DNA from 4 places in the Rhizobium sp. SG2393 genome. Region 1 is predicted to be linked to each of the others. Evidence: predicted binding sites of a transcription regulator. Region 1 holds the regulator's gene; each other region holds the start of a gene.

Region 1 (4,206 bases):
GCCGCGGCGGGCATACATCGCGCCGAGCAGTTCCATGGCCGCGTCATCGTGACGGCATTCGACGCCGAAGGCTGCCGAAATCGCATCGGCGGTGATGTCGTCATGGGTCGGCCCGATGCCGCCGGAGGTGAAGACATAGGTGTAGCGCGCCCGAAGCGCGTTGACTGCCGCGACGATCTCCGGCTCCTCGTCGGGCACGATCCGCACTTCCTTGAGGTCGATCCCGGCAAGCGTCAGGTTTTCCGCCAGGAAGCCGATATTCTTGTCCTTGGTGCGACCGGAGAGAAGCTCGTCGCCAATGGCGAGGATGGCGGCAGAGACGGTTGCTTTCACGGGCATGGCTCCAGAAGGACGAAAAGGGGAACGGGACTGCCAAGGCTCGGCGTGGACAGCCGGTGTCATCGTGTTCTACGCGACGACAATGTGACCGGACCTGTCGCATTTTGTGAACAGTGCGTTCGCAGGCCGCGACTGGCCGATCGATGCCAATCTGTTAGAACGTTTCGCCAGGGACGGGCAAGCGATTTGCCCGCAAACAGATTGTTCGCAAACACCAAGGAGACGACGATGGCAAAGGTACTGGTTCTCTACTATTCCGCTTACGGCCACATTGAAACCATGGCCAATGCCGTTGCCGAAGGTGCACGCTCGGCCGGTGCCGACGTGACCGTCAAGCGCGTTCCGGAACTCGTCTCCGAAGACGTCGCCAAGGCCTCGCACTACAAGCTCGACCAGGCCGCCCCGATCGCCACCGTCGACGAACTCGCCGACTACGACGCCATCATCGTCGGCGCCGGCACGCGCTACGGCACGGTCGCCTCGCAGATGCGCAATTTCTGGGACCAGACCGGCGGCCTGTGGTTCAACGGCAAGCTGGTCGGCAAGGTCGGCGCCATGTTCACCTCCACGGCCACCCAGCATGGCGGCCAGGAAACGACGATCATGGGCTTCATCCCCACCTTCCTGCACCATGGCATGGTCTTCGCCGGCCTGCCCTACGCCTTCCAGGGCCAGATGGGCGTTGAAGCCGTCAAGGGCAATTCGCCCTACGGCGCCTCCACCATCACCGACGGCGACGGCTCGCGCCAGCCCTCCGAAATCGAGCTGGAAGGCGCCCGCTACCAGGGCGCCCACGTCGCCAAGCTCTCTTCCAAGCTCTCGGCCTGATCCATCCGGCCTGTGCCCCTCCGGAGCCCTGCCTGCAGCCATGCAGGCAGGGCTCTTTTCGTTGTCGTCTCCCCTCGCCCGCAAGGCGTGTCCGCGGCGCCGTCTCCCGTGATAGACTGTCGCCGTCTGCGCGACGGAACCGGTCGGCCCTGCGCGTCGTTTTCCCGCTGCACCGGCAACGGCGCCGAAGGATGCCCCCCGAGGAGAACCCCAAGGAGAACCCGATGACAGTCATTCGCTACACGATCGTCGAACATGACGGCGGCTGGGCCTACCAGCTCGACGGCGCCTTTTCCGAAAGCTTCCCCACCCACAAGGCAGCCCTGCGCGCCGCCAAGATCGCGGCCATCGAGCAGCAGGTGGGCGGCGAGGATGCCGAAATCCTCTATCAGGACGACAAGGGCAACTGGCACACCGAACACGCCGATGGCGGCGACCGCCCCGAGACCGAAGTCGTCGACGGCTGAGATCGCAACGGTCACCATCCTGATTCGGCAGCAACCACACACGCCTTGCCTGAATCGCCACATTCGGGCATGAGGGCCCGGATGTGGCCGCTTGCCGAAACTGGTAGACGGAAGGCACTTAAAATGCCTCGGGCAACGCCCGTGTGGGTTCGATTCCCACAGCGGCCACCAGAATTTCAGCCTAACCGCCCCGCCTTCATCCTTTCTTAGCCCCTTGCGGAACACAAATGGAACAGATAGTGTCCGTTCTGGATTTGTTTCCGATTCTGGAGGCCAAGCATGCTGACCCGCAAGCAACAGGAACTGCTGCTCTTCATCCATGAGCGGATGAAGGAATCCGGCGTTCCGCCATCCTTCGACGAGATGAAGGATGCGCTCGATCTGGCCTCCAAGTCGGGCATCCATCGCCTGATCACGGCACTGGAAGAACGCGGCTTCATCCGCCGCCTGCCGAACCGGGCGCGCGCGCTCGAGGTCATCAAGCTGCCGGAAGCCTACCAGCCGACGCTCGCGCCCCGCCGCGGCTTTTCGCCAAGCGTCATCGAAGGCTCGCTCGGCAAGACGGCACCGGCTGCGGCCAACGTGCAGCCCCCCAGGCCGGCCGCAAAGAGCGAGGATGGCGGATCCGTCTCCGTTCCCGTCATGGGGCGCATCGCAGCCGGCGTGCCCATCTCCGCCATCCAGAACACCACCCACGAAATCGCCGTGCCCATGGAAATGCTCGGCAACGGGGACCACTACGCGCTGGAGGTGAAGGGCGATTCGATGATCGAGGCCGGCATTCTCGACGGCGACACGGTCATCATCCGCAATTCCAGCACCGCCAACCCGGGCGAGATCGTCGTCGCCCTCGTGGATGACGAGGAAGCAACCCTCAAGCGCTTCCGCCGCAAGGGTGCCTCCATCGCGCTCGAGGCCGCCAACCCCGCCTACGAGACCCGCATCTTCGGTCCCGACCGCGTCAAGATCCAGGGCAAGCTCGTCGGCCTCATCCGCCGCTACCACTGACACGCACGCCGCCCGTCGCTCCGGGCAGCCGGGCCTCATCGCATCAGGACCGGCGTCGGCCGGCAGGGCGTCACAGGCCTGTCGTGGACGAAACGCAAAAATCCCCCGGTTTGATTGGAGAGCGCTTGCGCTTACTTTGAAATCGGTCTAAACGCCCCTCACATCCGGCGACAAGCCGGACCGCAGCGAGGCCTCGTGGCGGAGTGGTGACGCAGAGGACTGCAAATCCTTGTACCCCGGTTCAATTCCGGGCGAGGCCTCCAACAAACTCAAGAGCTTGACGGACGACACCAAGGCGCGCGCTGAGCGCGTCCGCGGCCTTCTGCGCGGCGCTGGCGAATGCCGCAAGGTGCCTGTCGGCGCTCAAGCTGTCAGCCCTCAGTAAGCTTCGACGGGATGGTGCCGTGGTCTGGCGGCTCGCTTGGCAGAGCAACGGCCACGCGGCGCGGCCCGTACGAGCATCCAGACGCACTCCCCGCATCGCAATGCGCGGCCTCATATTGAAACGGGCGGCCCCACATCAAAAAGGGGCGGCCTTGCGGCCACCCCTTGTGTCCTGTCGACATCTCCTGCCGACGGCTGCAAATCAGAGTTCCGGGCAGCCACGCACGTTGGCGAACACGATTTCATCCGGGCCGCGGCGCGTCATGCCTTCAACAACGATCCGGCGCGGCGTCACACGCACGACCTCGGGATCGCGCAGGCCGGCCTGGCGGGCGGCGAAGCGGGCTTCGCGCTCGCTGCAGCCACGGGCGCGGTCACGCAGACGATCGCGCTCGGCCTCGCGGTCGCGAACGATCGGACGCACGCCATCGGGGCCGATCCTCAGTTCGAGATCCTGGGCGGCGGCCGGTGCGACACCCGCGAAAGTGCCCATGGTCATGGCAATGGCAAGCGCCGAAACAGAGAGAATCGTCTTCATGAAGCCTCCTCGCCCATCTGTGATACGGGCAGTGTTGATCCTGTCGGCGGCTCTTGAGTTTGCTCATGGGATGAGCCGCCGGTTTTCGGGAGGGGTAACGCACGGAATGAAGGCTGGTTCCGGCGCGCAACGGTTTTTGATGAGGGGATGCTTACGAATCGCGGCGCGTCTGTCCCTGGCGCTGCTGCCGGCGGCGCGCCCACCACACGGCAAGGCGCCGGCGCCATCGCCGCACGGCCGGCAGGTCGTTGGACAGCACGAGAAGACCGAGCGGCACCATCCAGAAGCCGAGAATCGGCAGAAAGCCCAGGCAGCCGAAGATGATCAGCGCAATGCCGATGCCGATGCGCAGGCCCCGCGACTGCGGCAGGCGCATGCCAAAGGAGCCCAGCATCAGCTTGCCGGTGCGAGGATCGATGCCGAAACGCGGCTTCGGCTTGTCGTTGCTCTCATGTGTCTGTGTCATGGTGCCGGGAGATGGTTGCTTGTCCACAGTTTGGCAAGGGCTGGAGCCCGACACGGCCGATTCATTGCGGGCCGAATGCATTTTTTTGATTTTTGCGCTTGGCAAATCCGGAAAGCATCAGTATGAGCAGCACCACATCAGCGGCGCAAGCAAACGCCTTCGCCGCAGACGTTCCC
Region 2 (4,206 bases), 370 kb from region 1:
GACGTGGATCGAGGCGCCTGTCTTCGGTGAGGGAGCGCTGTTCTGGCGCTTCGGTGACGGGGAGCGCGCGCACCTGTGCCTCGACACCCGGCCCACGCTTGCGGACACCGGCCTGGTGACGGTCACGCTCGGCCCCCTTGCGATGCTTGGCGGACGAACCCTGTCGATCCGGTTTCCCGCCGCATGCCTGCCCTGGCTGCAGTTCTGGCGTTCGGAACGCAACGGCGGCAATGTCTTCTCCATCGAACCTGCCTCGCACCGCCTTGCAAGCCGGGCCGAGCTTGCCGAAAACGGCGAGCTTGTTTCGCTGGCGCCCGGCGAAAGCCGCAGCTTCGGGATCGCCTTCCGAATGGTCTGAGACGTCACATCGACCGTTCGCGTGCTGCCCTCCCTTCGGCCGGCGAACGCGATTGACGGCGCGATCCGGGGGGCCTACATCTCGCTCATCAAGGGTCGGCCGACCGCTCTCATTGTTGATCGGCCGACCTCCCATCGGCATCAGGGCGTTTCTGGAAGGGCAGACATGGATATCCGCGAGATCAACGACGAATACGCCGTGACCGGCCAGATTACGGCGGAAGACCTCGATACGGTGAAGTCCCTCGGCTTCAAGTCGCTGGTCTGCCACCGCCCGGACCATGAGCAGCCCGGACAGCCGGATTTTGCGGAGATCGCCGCGCGTGCCGGCGAGCTTGGGCTTGAGATCACGCATATTCCGGTTGGCCCGATGGGTGTGACGGCGGAGGCCGTGCATGCCATGGTCGACGCGCTGGACACGCTGCCGCGGCCGATGCTCGGCTTCTGCCGCTCCGGTGCCCGTTCCACGGCCATTTACCAGCAGACCCAGCATATTCGTCGCTGACCGTTCCATTCTCTCGCATCCTGGCGAAGGGTTTGGCCTAGCGAAGAGTTTGGACAGCGGGGCCGCCGGCTTCGACGATAGCCTCCGCGCATTTTTCCGGCGTCGCAGCGGCCGTCTGGATCAGGTTCGCCAGTGGCGTCGGGTTCGACGTCGAGGGCAGGGCGCCGAGCCCGATGGTCAGGCCCGTCACCACCTGACGGTCGCCGGCCTTGCGGCAGGTGATGCGGACACGTTCGCCGCTGCCGGGACCAAAGCCCTGATCAAAGGCGGTTCGCACCTCCTTTGCCGTCACGGTTTTGCCGCCGCGGTCCCGAAAGAGCGCCAGGACAGGCGAGGCATTCAGCCGCTCCAGAAATTCATCCTGCAGCGTGAAATAGGCATCCGGCGAAAGCCCGGTGCAGCTTCCGCTCCGCACCCATTGATGGCGATCGAGCCCCGAGCGTCGGCCCGGCATGCGGGCATCGAGCGCTTTTGTGGTGGCGGCGTCCAGTGTCAGCTGTGCGAGATCGGTCCATTTTCCGGCCTTGTCCCCAGACTTCACCGCGGCATCGATGCCGCAATAGCTCTGCCGCATCGGCCAGAGGCCGTGCAGTGTGAAATGCGTGCTCTCGAAACTTTCGGGTGTCGCCGCGCGGCATTCCGTGCGCGTGGTACGCGTCGCGCAGAAGCCCGGTTGCCAGCTGACCGAGAGGATCAGCGCCGTCTTCGGCGGCGGTTCCGCCTCCGCGGCGCGGACGGGTCCGGCGACCGTCATGACGGCGACAAACAGGAACGACAGGACGCAGGCAGCCATCGCTGCCGCAAGGGGCAAACGCATCATGGATCAACTCCGCTCAATGGAACATTATGAGAACATAATCGCCAAAAGCGGGAGAAATGCAACCCCTGATTCGCGTTGGAATGAAAAAGGGGATGTGCGCGCGCGGCCATGGATGACATCATGCGAAACCAGCAAGAGCGGTCGATTGCCTTTCCCGGCGGAATGGCTTTGAGTGGCCGGCGCGGACCTTCAGGAGTGACGATGTTTTCGCAAACGCAGCGTATGACGAGCCCGACGGGCGCCGATCTCGCCTGGCACCGTGCCGAGGCGGCGGGCGCGGCGCGCGGTGTGCTGCTCGTCTGCCACGGGCTTTCGGAGCATTCGCGCCGCTATGCCCGCTTTGCCGACGCGATGGCGGCCCATGGCTTCCATGTCTATGCCCATGATCATCGCGGCCATGGCGAAACGCGTGCGCCGGATGCGATCCGCGGGCAGTTCGCGCCGCGGGGCGGCGCCCGCAAGGCGCTTGCCGATGTCGCGGCGATGCGCGCCATGGTCCGGGCCGCGCATCCCGGTCTGCCGCTCATTCTGTTCGGCCACTCCATGGGGGGGCTGATTGCGCTGAACGCCGCAGAGGAAGAGCCGAGCGGCTATGACGGCGTGGCGGTGTGGAATTCCAATTTCAATGCCGGGCTTGCGGGCCGGGCCGGGCAGGCGATCCTTGCCGTCGAGCGCGCCCTGAAGGGATCGGACGTTCCGAGCGAAACGCTGACGGCGCTGACCTTCGGGGCCTGGAAGAAGAAGATCGCCGATCCGCGGACCGATTTCGACTGGCTTTCCAAGGACGCCGCCGAGGTGGATGCCTATATCGCCGATCCGCTCTGCGGATTCGATGCGACCGTGTCGCTGTGGATCGATCTCTTTGCGCTCTGCTATGGGGGGGCTTCGCAGGAGCGGCTGGCGCGCCTGCCGAAGGGGCTGCCGGTGCATCTCCTGGGTGGCAGCGAGGATCCCGCGACGAATGGCGGGCGGGAAACGCGATGGCTGGCCGAGCGGATGCGCGCTGCCGGCCTGACGGACGTAAGCCTCAGCGTGCTCAACGGTTTCCGTCATGAGACGCTCAACGAGGTGGGTCGCGATGCGGCGACCGAGGCCTTTGCGGCCTGGGCGCGCGGTGTTGCGGCACGCCGTTCGGCAGGGGGGCACTGAGCCATGGCCGCGACCTCGCGCCCCGCATCTCTTGCGGCGATAAATGACATTCCGGCCGGGCTGACGCTGATGGTGCTCTCCGTGCTCGTCTCGCCGCTGATCGACGTTTTCGGCAAGCTGGCGCTTTCGACCATTCCTTCCGGCCAGATCGTCGCCACGCGCTTCGTGCTGCAGGTGGCCTTTCTGCTGCCGATCGTGATTGCCGGGCGGCGGCTGAAGCCGACGAGCCTTGCCGCCATGGGGCTGAATGCCGTGCGCGGGGCGCTGCTCGTCATCGGCATGTTTTCCTTCATGACGGCGCTGATCGTGATGCAGATTGCCGATGCGCTGGCGATCTTCTTCGTGGAGCCGATCATTCTCACCATTCTCGGTGGTCTCGTGCTGCGCGAGAAGATCGGCTGGCGGCGCTATCTTGCCTGCGCGGTCGGGTTCGGCGGGGCGATGCTCGTCATCCGGCCCTCGCTGGAAGATGTGGGGCTGGTGGCGCTGCTGCCGGTCGTCTCGGCCTTCTGCGTGGCGATCTTCGTGCTGATCACCCGGCGGCTGGCCCAGAGCGAGGATCCCTTCGCGATGCAGCTGCATGCCGGTGTCTGGGCGCTGGGTTTTTCGCTGATCGCGCTGTGGATCGGTTCCGGCACGGGCTCGCCGCTCTTCGATCCCGTCTGGCCGGACCGGCTGGCGATCGCCTATCTCCTCGGTGTGGGGCTGACGGCAACGGTGGCGGGGGTGCTCGGGGTCTATGCCTATCGCGCCGCGCCGGCCTCGGTGCTCGCGCCGCTGCAATATCTGGAAATCGTCTCCGGCACGCTCTTCGGCTATCTCGTCTTCGATCATCTGCCGGACGCGCTGAAATGGCTCGGCATCGCCATCATCATCGGCTCCGGGCTCACCATCATCTGGCGTGAACGTGTCGTGAGCCGGCGCGAGAGCCGGCCGGATACGCCGCCCGTGCCGCCGGTCGCCTGAGGCGCCGTCGATCTCGAAAGGAAGCATCATGTCGAACACCGAAACCACCACCGTCCGCAAGACGGGCGGCCAGCTGATCGTTGACGCGCTCGTCGCCAATGGCGTGAAGCGGATCGCCTGCGTGCCGGGCGAGAGCTACCTCGCCGTGCTCGATGCGCTGCACGACGTCGCGATCGACGTGCTCGTCTGCCGGCAGGAGGGGGGAGCCGCGATGATGGCGGATTGCTGGGGACGGCTGACGGGCGAGCCCGGCATCTGCATGGTCACGCGCGGGCCGGGCGCCACCAATGCCTCGGCGGGGCTGCATGTGGCAAAGCAGGATTCGATCCCGATGATCCTCTTCATCGGCCAGGTACAGCGCGAGGCGCGCGAGCGCGAGGCCTTCCAGGAGGTGGAATACCGCCGCGCC
Region 3 (4,206 bases), on a different contig from region 1:
CATCTTTGCAACCATGGGCGCCGTCATCGGCCTGTCGCAGCGCTACGCCCAGACGCCGAAGGAACTCGCTGCCATGCTGCGCGAGCGGCTGGATGCCATGGGCCGCTCCAACCTGCTCCTGCGCGGTGTCGGCGGGCTCGAGCAGGCGACACTGGGGGCCGTCGTCCAGCAGTCTTTGGCGCCCTTTGCAGAACCGGGCAGTGGCCGCATCGCTCTTGACGGGCCCGCCGTGCCGCTTGTCTCGCAGGCGGTGCTCTCGCTCAGCCTCATCCTGCACGAACTCGCGACCAATGCGGCCAAATACGGCGCCCTGTCGAACCAGAGCGGACATTTGACGGTCAGCTGGTCGTTAACCACCATCGACGGCCGCGAGCAGGTCTCCATCGACTGGATCGAACGCGGCGGCCCTCCCCCGGCGCCCGCGGAAAAGCAGGGCTTCGGCACCACGCTCCAGCAGCGTGTGATTGCCGGCATGGGCGGCAGCCAGCATACCCGCCTGCCGCCGGAGGGCGCGGAGGTGCGCCTGAGCCTTCCCCTCAGCGCCATCACGCCGCGCAGCGACGAGGCCTGACATCGGTTGCCAAGCGGTCCGCGCGTACCCGTCGGCGCGTCCACCAACCGCCGGGAACGAGGACCGTGTCCTTGCCGGACCGGATTTCGCCGGACCTTGCTGTCAGCCTCCCGCATTGCTGGCCATGCGCCCAGCCGGCCGGCACGGAACGAAGGCCGACACGCCTTCTCCAGACAAAGGTCTCTTCAGTGCCAATCTGCATCCGTTCCATCGCGCAGCGCTTTTCTCATGATCGGCGCGACACCCCAAAGGGGTCATGCGGGCGCCAGACGGTGCAGGGCGATTACTGACGCCATCGACCGGGGATCTCCGCGCCCCGCGACGGCCGACCTTCTGGCCGGCGCTTCTGGCCCGGTCACCTCAGGCCCGGTCGCCCCGGGCCCCGCCATCGACATCGGGGATCAGGCGGCTGCCGGCATGCGGTCGCCGACGATGCGGTAGGAGATCGCCTCGGCAATGTGAAGGCGGCCGACCGTCGGGCAGGCGTCGAGATCGGCGAGCGTGCGCGCCACTTTCAGCACGCGGTGATAGGCGCGCGCCGACAGCCGCATCTTCTCCGCCGCGTCGCGCAGCAGGTGCAGCGCGCCGGGATCGGGTTCCGCCACCGTCTCGATCAGGGCCGAACTGCAGCGCGCATTGCTGGTCACGCGGCCGGCCGACAGCGCCCGGAAGCGATCCTCCTGCAGCAGGCGCGCCTCGGCGACGCGCGCGGCGACCGTGGCGCTGGTTTCGGCCGGGGCGGGGCGCAGGAGATCGGCGGCGGCAACGGCGGGCACGTCGATGCGGATGTCGATGCGATCGAGCAGCGGGCCGGAGATGCGGGCCTGGTAGTCGGCCACGCAGCGCGGGCCGCGCGCGCACTGGTGGCCGGGCTCGCCCGCCATGCCGCAGCGGCAAGGATTCATGGCCGCGACGAGCTGGAAGGCGGCGGGATAGGAGACGCGGTGATTGGCCCGCGCGATCACGCATTCGGCCGTTTCCAGCGGCTGGCGCAGGGCATCGAGCACCTGTGGGGAAAATTCGGGAAACTCGTCGAGGAACAGAACGCCGTGATGGGCGAGCGAGGCTTCGCCCGGCCGGGCCCTGAGCCCGCCGCCGACCATCGCCGCCATGGTGGCGGAATGGTGCGGGGTGCGGAAGGGGCGGCGGTCGGAGAGCTTGCCACCCGGCAGTTGCCCCGCCACCGAATGGATCATCGAGACATCCAGAAGCTCGGCCGGCGACAAGGGCGGCAGGATGGAGGGCAGGCGCGCGGCCAGCATCGACTTGCCGGAACCGGGCGGCCCGACCATCAGCAGATTGTGGTTTCCGGCAGCCGCCACCTCCAGCGCCCGCTTGGCGCTTTCCTGGCCCTTGATGTCGGCGAGGTCGGGCAGGTTGGCGGCCAGCGCGCGGATCGCCGGCACGGGGCGCGACAGGACCTGCGTTCCCCGGAAATGGTTGGCCAGCGCAATCAGGCTGCGGGGTGCGAGAATGTCGATCTCGGCGCCCGCCCAGGCCGCTTCGGCGCCGCTGTCGGCCGGGCAGATGAGGCCGCGATCCAGCGCATGGGCGCTGATGGCCGCCGGCAGCGCACCGGCGACGGCTGCGATCGTGCCATCGAGGTTCAGTTCGCCGATGACGACATAGGACGACAGCGCATCGGCCGGGATGGCACCCAGCGCCGCCATCAGGCCGAGCGCGATGGCGAGGTCGAAATGCGAGCCCTCCTTCGGCAGGTCGGCGGGCGCGAGATTGACGGTGACCTTCTTGGCGGGGAGCGCGAGGCCCGAGGCATGCAGCGCGGCCTGCACCCGCTCGCGGCTCTCGGCAACCGCCTTGTCCGGCAGGCCGACGATCTGCATGCCGACGCGGCCCGGCGCGACCATGACCTGCACGTCGACGGCCACGCCCTCGATCCCCTGAAAGGCAACCGTCTGAACCCGCGCGACCATGCCCTGCCCTCACCCGTTCTGCCCGGCCCGGCGCCCAGGATGGTTTCCCCAGCAGCCCTGCACCGTTACAACCCATGACGGCAAATCTTGCACGCCATGCGATTGTTGACAAGAACATTATGCGAACAAACCGCAGGATTCCATCGCAAGGATTGCATGCGGTTGAATCAGCAGAGCAAAATAGAGGTCGCTCCGGCGTCTCAGCCGCGCTTGCGTTCGATGGCGTCCCACAGAAGGGCTGCGATGTCGGCGCCGCCGAACTTCTTCACCTCGCGGATGCCTGTCGGCGACGTCACGTTGATCTCGGTCATGTAATCGCCGATGACGTCGATGCCGACGAGCAGGAAGCCGCGGTCACGAAGGGCCGGACCGATGCGGGCGCAGATTTCCTTTTCGCGGGTCGTCAGCTCGGTCGCCTCGGCGCGGCCGCCGACATGCATGTTGGAGCGACTGTCATGCTCGGCCGGCACGCGGTTGATTGCACCCACGGGCTCGCCATCCACCAGCAGGATGCGCTTGTCGCCCTTGCGCACGGCCGGCAGATATTGCTGGGCGATGAAGGGCTCGCGGAACATCTGGCCGAACATTTCGAGAAGCGAGGACATGTTGCGGTCGTCGCGGGTGGAATGGAACACGCCGGCGCCGCCATTGCCGTAGAGCGGCTTCAGGATGATGTCGCCCATCTCCTCGCGGAAGCGGGCGATCTCGGCCGGATCGCGGGTGATCAGCGTCTTCGGCATGAGGTCGGCAAACTCGGTGACGAAGATCTTCTCGGGCGAATTGCGCACCCAGGCCGGATCGTTCACCACCAGCGTCTTCGGGTGGATGCGCTCCAGCAGATGCGTCGAGGTGATGTAGGCCATGTCGAAGGGCGGGTCCTGGCGCAGCAGCACCACATCCATCGTCGCAAGATCGATGCGCTCGGGCTCGCCCAGCGTGAAGTGATCGCCCTTCACGTCGCGCAGTTCCATCGGCTGCACGGTGGCATAGACCGTGCCGTCGCGCAGCGAGAGCTTGTCGGGCGTGTAGTGGAACAGGCGGTGCCCGCGCAGCTGCGCCTCAAGGCTCATCGCAAAAGTGGAGTCGCCTGCGATGTTGATGCCGGACACATGGTCCATCTGCACGCCGACGTTCAGGATCTTGGCCATCTCGTTTCCCCGGGAATGAAAGCCCTGACGATGTAGAGGGCCGGACGACGCCTGACAAGGCGGCGATCGTGCCTCCGCGGCGCCTCAGGCGAAGCCGTCGATGCGGCAGACGATCATGTCGTGGTCGGAGAGCGGCCGGCCGCTGGTGTCGAGCGAGGGAACGATGGTGGTCTCGCCGATAACCAGGCCGCGCGCGAGGAACCAGTCGAGCTTCATGGCGCGGTCCGGCCAGCGGGTGATGAGGCTCGGGCGCGTGGTCATCACGTCGAGCGGGCCGCCATGCCGCTCGTAACCCCGCCCGGCCGCAACCCGGAACAGGCCCTCGGCTTCGAAATCGCCGCCGGCATGATTGCCCGTGTTGAGGTCGCCGCCGATCAGCGTCGGGATGCCGGGAAAGGCTGCGTCCAGCGCATCCAGCATCTCCGTCACCTGGCGTTCGCGATAGGCGGCGGTGGTGGCGCTTTCGAGATGCACGGAGACGGCGAGCATCGGGCCCGTTTCGGTGGCGATGACGGCGCCGATGGCGCAGCGGTCGCCAAGCCGCGGCTGGTCG
Region 4 (4,206 bases), 770 kb from region 1:
GTGGTCAGGTCCGGTGCGTCGAAGAGGTCGCGCAGCGGCAGGTCGCTCGCTTCCGCCGCGCCGGCCTCCACATGGGCGCCCTCGTCAAAGGCAAAGTGCAGCGGAATGGGCGTCGCCGATTCCGAGACGGTGACCGTCACCCCGTGATTGCGCATCAAGAGGCCCAGCTGTTCCTTGAGATAGTGCCGGAAGAGTTTCGGCCGGGTAATCGTCGTCGTGTAGACGCCGGGTGAGCTGACATAGCCGTAGGAAAGGCGCGAATCGACATGGCCGAAGCTGCTCGTCTCGATGCTTACCTGCGGATAGCAGGCCCGGAAGCGGGCCGTTGCCGGCCCGTCACGGCCGAGAGTGCGGAAGGCATCGCACAGGAAGCGCGTGTTGCGCTCGTAAAGCGCCTCGAGGCAATCGACCGCCTGAACCGGGTCGTCGAAGACCTGCGGCTCGAAGGGCTCGGGGGTGGAGACGGAGAGGATGGAGAAGGGATAGATTCGCTGGGTCATGGCGCATTATAGAAGCGCCATCATGGCAGGCAAACGACAAGATGAATGCGCTGCACAAGAGCGCGATCAGCGCGGCGCAGCCAGGATGATCGCCGCTCCCGACAGCGCCACCGCCGCACCGATGAGGTCGAATCGGTCCGGGCGCACGGCTTCGACCACCCACAGCCAGGCAAGCGATGCGGCGATGTAGACACCGCCATAGGCCGCATAGGCGCGCCCTGCTGCCTGCGTATCCACCAGCGTCAGCAGCCAGGCGAAGATGGCCAGCGCCGCAAGGCCTGGGAACAGCCAGAGAGGCGAGTGGTGCAGGCGAAGGACGGCCCAGACAGCAAAACACCCGCCGATTTCGGCGAGTGCGGCAAGCGTATAGATGAGAAGGGAAGGCATCGTTTCCGGCTCCGTGAGGAATCACGACACCGGATTCGCGGGCCGGGTGCAACCCGCCTTGGGCCAGGGCGGGATGTCCGCGCCCTTGTCACGTCATGGCGTTGCGCTGCAGCGTCACGAAGAGGATGAGGCCGGGGCCGCGCGATGCGATCCCGAACTCGTTCGCGCTCTGCGCTGCCAGACCCATCAGGGGCGCGGCAAGCAGGCTGGCGAGTACGATGATCCGGGTCAGCATCTGCGCGAGTCCTTCCTCCTTGGCCAGGCGGCTTAGAGCCGTGCCTGGCAGAATTGCGCGGTATGCGCCGTGCAGTCGGACAGCGAACCGACATAGGTCTTGGCGCGGCGTTCGGTGTCGGCGCTGACGGCAGCGCCAAGCATCATGGCGAAGACGACCATCATCAGGCTGATGATGGTGAGGCGGCGAGCGAGCGTGTCCATGTGGTCCAGTCCATTCCGGTGGGGTTCGACGATGATGTCGTTTTACAGGACGCTAACTGAACGCGTTCTGAGAGCACGGTTCATCTCCCGTTCATCTTCGTTCAGCCGCAAAGCCGCCACGAAAAAGGCGGGCCCCGATCCGGCGCCCGCCCTGTCAATTTCCTGCCTGATCTGGCGTTTTGCCGATCAGAGGCGGGACCATGTCTGCGACTTGCAAAGAACCGCGAGCACGCAGCCCTTCAGCTTCAGCGAATTGCCGCTGACATTGGCCGAGCCGCTATAGGTCTTGTCGGTGTCGGGGTCGGTCACCTCGCCGGTGTAGCTTGCGCCGCTGCCAGAAACCTTGCCGATCTGCTTGCCGGCATGCTTGCCGGTCTTCAGCGTGATGCAATAGGCGCCGCCGCAGCCGGCAATGGCGGCTGTCGCACCGCTCTGGGTCTTCCAGTTGCCCACGATGGGCTCGGCAGCCATGGCGCTGGCACTCATCAGCGCGGAAAGGGCAATGGCAACAGTCAGTCTGGCGATCATGGAAACGTCTCCTCCTCATCCATGTCAGGCGCCGTGCACCCAATTGTCAAAGGGGCGCGCGGCGGCAGGGCAGGCTCCACCCTGTCCATGATGTGACAATATCTTACGCGGACGTAAAGGTAAACGGGGTCTCCGCCCACCTTTCGCATGCGTCGAAACGACGGTCGGGGCACGTTTGCCGGCCTGCTTTTCCACAATGAAGAAAGAGCACCGTCTGTCGTGGTTAGAGAAGGGTTGAAATGACCTGCTGAAAGAAACGTAAAGTTTGAGCCGAAATGCCTGTAATCCGGACCTTGCGATGTTTAACGAAAACCTGCGTTTACGGCTTGTTTGTACTTTGTTTTCAGCAAATTAATCACGCATTTTAAGCGCCCGTTGAAAGGCCCGTGCGATAGTCAGACCCATAAGACGAGCGGACAAAACCGCCACGCTCCGGGGGAGCGAGCCGCAGAAGACGGCAGCCCCCCGGAGTTTCAAACAGGGACCAGATCGTCGCAAGACACCGACAACGACAGGGACAGAAATCATGGCACGCTTTGACATTCAGAATGCTTCGAATGCCACGATGGGTGGCGAAAACCAGGCCGAACTGCTGTGCGAAATGGGGCTGATGTACGCCACCGGCCGCGGCTGCGAGATCGATCTCGTCTCCGCCCACAAGTGGCTGAACATCGCCGCCATCAAGGGCTCCGACCGCGCCGCAGCGCTGCGCGCCGACCTGTCACAGTCCATGAGCAAGTCCGATCTCGCCAAGGCGCTGCGCGCCGCCCGCGAGTGGATGACCATGCACTGAGAAGTGGACGAGTTGCGATTTGCGAAGAGCGAATGGCGAGACGGGGAGACAGGCGTTGAGGCGCAATTGCCTGCCCGCCCGAGCCCGGCCCTCATTCGCTAGTCGCTCGTCGCCTTCCGCACCACATCACCCAACGCCCCCGCCAGCATCCCCATCTCCGCGGCCGGACCCGTGCTGATGCGGATGCAGCGGTTCAGCGGTGAAACGCCCGGCATGCGGATGAAGATGCCGTGGTCTGCCATCAGCCTGTCAACGATGGCGCGGGCATGGATACCGTCGCGGCCGCAATCCACTGCCACGAAATTCGTGGCCGAGGGCAGGGGCCGTAGACCTGCTTCCAGGGCAATCCGCGAAATCTCGGCACGCGACGCCGCGATCTTCGCAATGACGTCGGCAAGATGGGCTTGATCCACGAGCGCCGTGATCGCAGCCTCGACCGCGATGCGGTTCATGCCGAAATGGTTGCGGATCTTGTCGAAGAGCACGGCATTTTCCGGCGTGGAGATCGTATAGCCGACCCGCGCCCCCGCCAGCCCGTAGGCCTTTGAAAAGGTGCGTGTCCGCATCACGTTCGGGCGGTCGAGCAGGCTCTCGATCGACGGCAGGGCGCCGGCCGGTGCGGTCTCGCAATAGGCCTCGTCGAGAATGAGCAGGCAAGTCTCCGGCACTGCGCGGGCAAAGGCCACCACGCTCTCGGCATCCCACCAGCTTCCCATCGGATTGTCGGGATTGGCGAAATAGGCAAGCGTCGCCTTCTCCCGGATGATCGCTTCCAGCAACCCCTCGAGATTTTCCCGGTCGTCGCCCGTGTAGGGCACGCTCACCAGGCGGCCGCCATGGCCGGTCACGTGATAGTTGAAGGTCGGATACCCGCCGAGCGACGTCACGACGGTACGCCCTGGCTCGATGACGAGCCGCACGATCTGACCGAGCAGCCCGTCAATGCCTTCGCCGACGGCAATATGCTGCGGCGTGATGCCGAGATGCCGGCCAAGTGCTTCCTTGATGCGGAAATTTTCGGGATCGGCATATTTCCAGGTTTCCGCAGCAGCCTGCGCAATGGTGTCGATCACGCGGGGCGAGGGCCCGAAGCCGCTTTCATTCGCCCCGATCCGAGCCTGCACCGGCCGGCCACGCAGGCGCTCGATCGCTTCCGGACCGACGAATGGCACGGTGGACGGCAGGCTTTCGGCAAGCGGCGTGAGGCGGGAAAAGGCGGACATGGTGGCACCTGTCGGACATGGGGGTCGGCGGGAGGCCGAACATAATCCGACTGTAGTGCGAGACAAGCCTCTTGGGCGCGTCTTCCGGATCCTGCATCCGGTGCGCTGCGGATCAGAACAGATCCGCGGCGTCGATGCGTCCCATGCCGGGCAGGGTCTTCGGCCGCGCCTTGGCCTTGGGCTCCGGCGCGACACCGGTAAAGAAGTCCGCGCGCAGGATCTTTCGCAGCAACAACTCGTCGATCGGCTTGATGAAGGCGACCGACAGCCGATTGTCTCGCCGGAAGATTTCCGCACAGCCGATTCGCCGTGTGAAACCGACGATTGACAGATAGTA

What was found. The regulator LexA, encoded in region 1, represses DNA repair genes until DNA is damaged. The targets are predictions, from matches to a motif close to TGTTCNNNNTGTGTTCNG.
Region 2: a site for LexA is predicted at 1,700-1,717, ahead of ACED18_RS05645 (ribonuclease). Genes of this name have one in related genera too.
Region 3: a site for LexA is predicted at 2,616-2,633, ahead of ACED18_RS09340 (YifB family Mg chelatase-like AAA ATPase). Genes of this name have one in related genera too.
Region 4: a site for LexA is predicted at 2,181-2,198, ahead of ACED18_RS00280 (sel1 repeat family protein). Genes of this name have one in related genera too.

The regions. Positions count from the first base shown of each region.
Region 1 covers NZ_JBHGAP010000001.1:819,448-823,653, forward strand. The annotation lists gene ACED18_RS03915 (competence/damage-inducible protein A) at 1-333, opposite strand, end outside; gene wrbA (NAD(P)H:quinone oxidoreductase type IV) at 568-1,167, shown strand; gene ACED18_RS03925 (DUF2188 domain-containing protein) at 1,392-1,634, shown strand; tRNA gene ACED18_RS03930 (tRNA-Leu) at 1,720-1,805, shown strand; gene lexA (transcriptional repressor LexA) at 1,914-2,642, shown strand; tRNA gene ACED18_RS03940 (tRNA-Cys) at 2,832-2,905, shown strand; gene ACED18_RS03945 (hypothetical protein) at 3,229-3,564, opposite strand; gene ACED18_RS03950 (hypothetical protein) at 3,716-4,030, opposite strand; tRNA gene ACED18_RS03955 (tRNA-Asn) at 4,203-4,206, shown strand, end outside.
Region 2 covers NZ_JBHGAP010000001.1:1,187,194-1,191,399, reverse strand. The annotation lists gene ACED18_RS05655 (DUF4432 family protein) at 1-358, shown strand, start outside; gene ACED18_RS05650 (TIGR01244 family sulfur transferase) at 524-862, shown strand; gene ACED18_RS05645 (ribonuclease) at 900-1,682, opposite strand; gene ACED18_RS05640 (alpha/beta fold hydrolase) at 1,884-2,831, shown strand; gene ACED18_RS05635 (DMT family transporter) at 2,835-3,797, shown strand; gene ACED18_RS05630 (thiamine pyrophosphate-binding protein) at 3,826-4,206, shown strand, end outside.
Region 3 covers NZ_JBHGAP010000002.1:136,516-140,721, forward strand. The annotation lists gene ACED18_RS09335 (HWE histidine kinase domain-containing protein) at 1-571, shown strand, start outside; gene ACED18_RS09340 (YifB family Mg chelatase-like AAA ATPase) at 973-2,505, opposite strand; gene gshB (glutathione synthase) at 2,706-3,653, opposite strand; gene ACED18_RS09350 (endonuclease) at 3,738-4,206, opposite strand, start outside.
Region 4 covers NZ_JBHGAP010000001.1:52,934-57,139, forward strand. The annotation lists gene ACED18_RS00255 (AMP nucleosidase) at 1-500, opposite strand, end outside; gene ACED18_RS00260 (YnfA family protein) at 567-887, opposite strand; gene ACED18_RS00265 (hypothetical protein) at 976-1,122, opposite strand; gene ACED18_RS00270 (hypothetical protein) at 1,155-1,325, opposite strand; gene ACED18_RS00275 (DUF2147 domain-containing protein) at 1,512-1,853, opposite strand; gene ACED18_RS00280 (sel1 repeat family protein) at 2,380-2,646, shown strand; gene ACED18_RS00285 (pyridoxal phosphate-dependent aminotransferase) at 2,745-3,869, opposite strand; gene ACED18_RS00290 (PilZ domain-containing protein) at 3,982-4,206, opposite strand, start outside.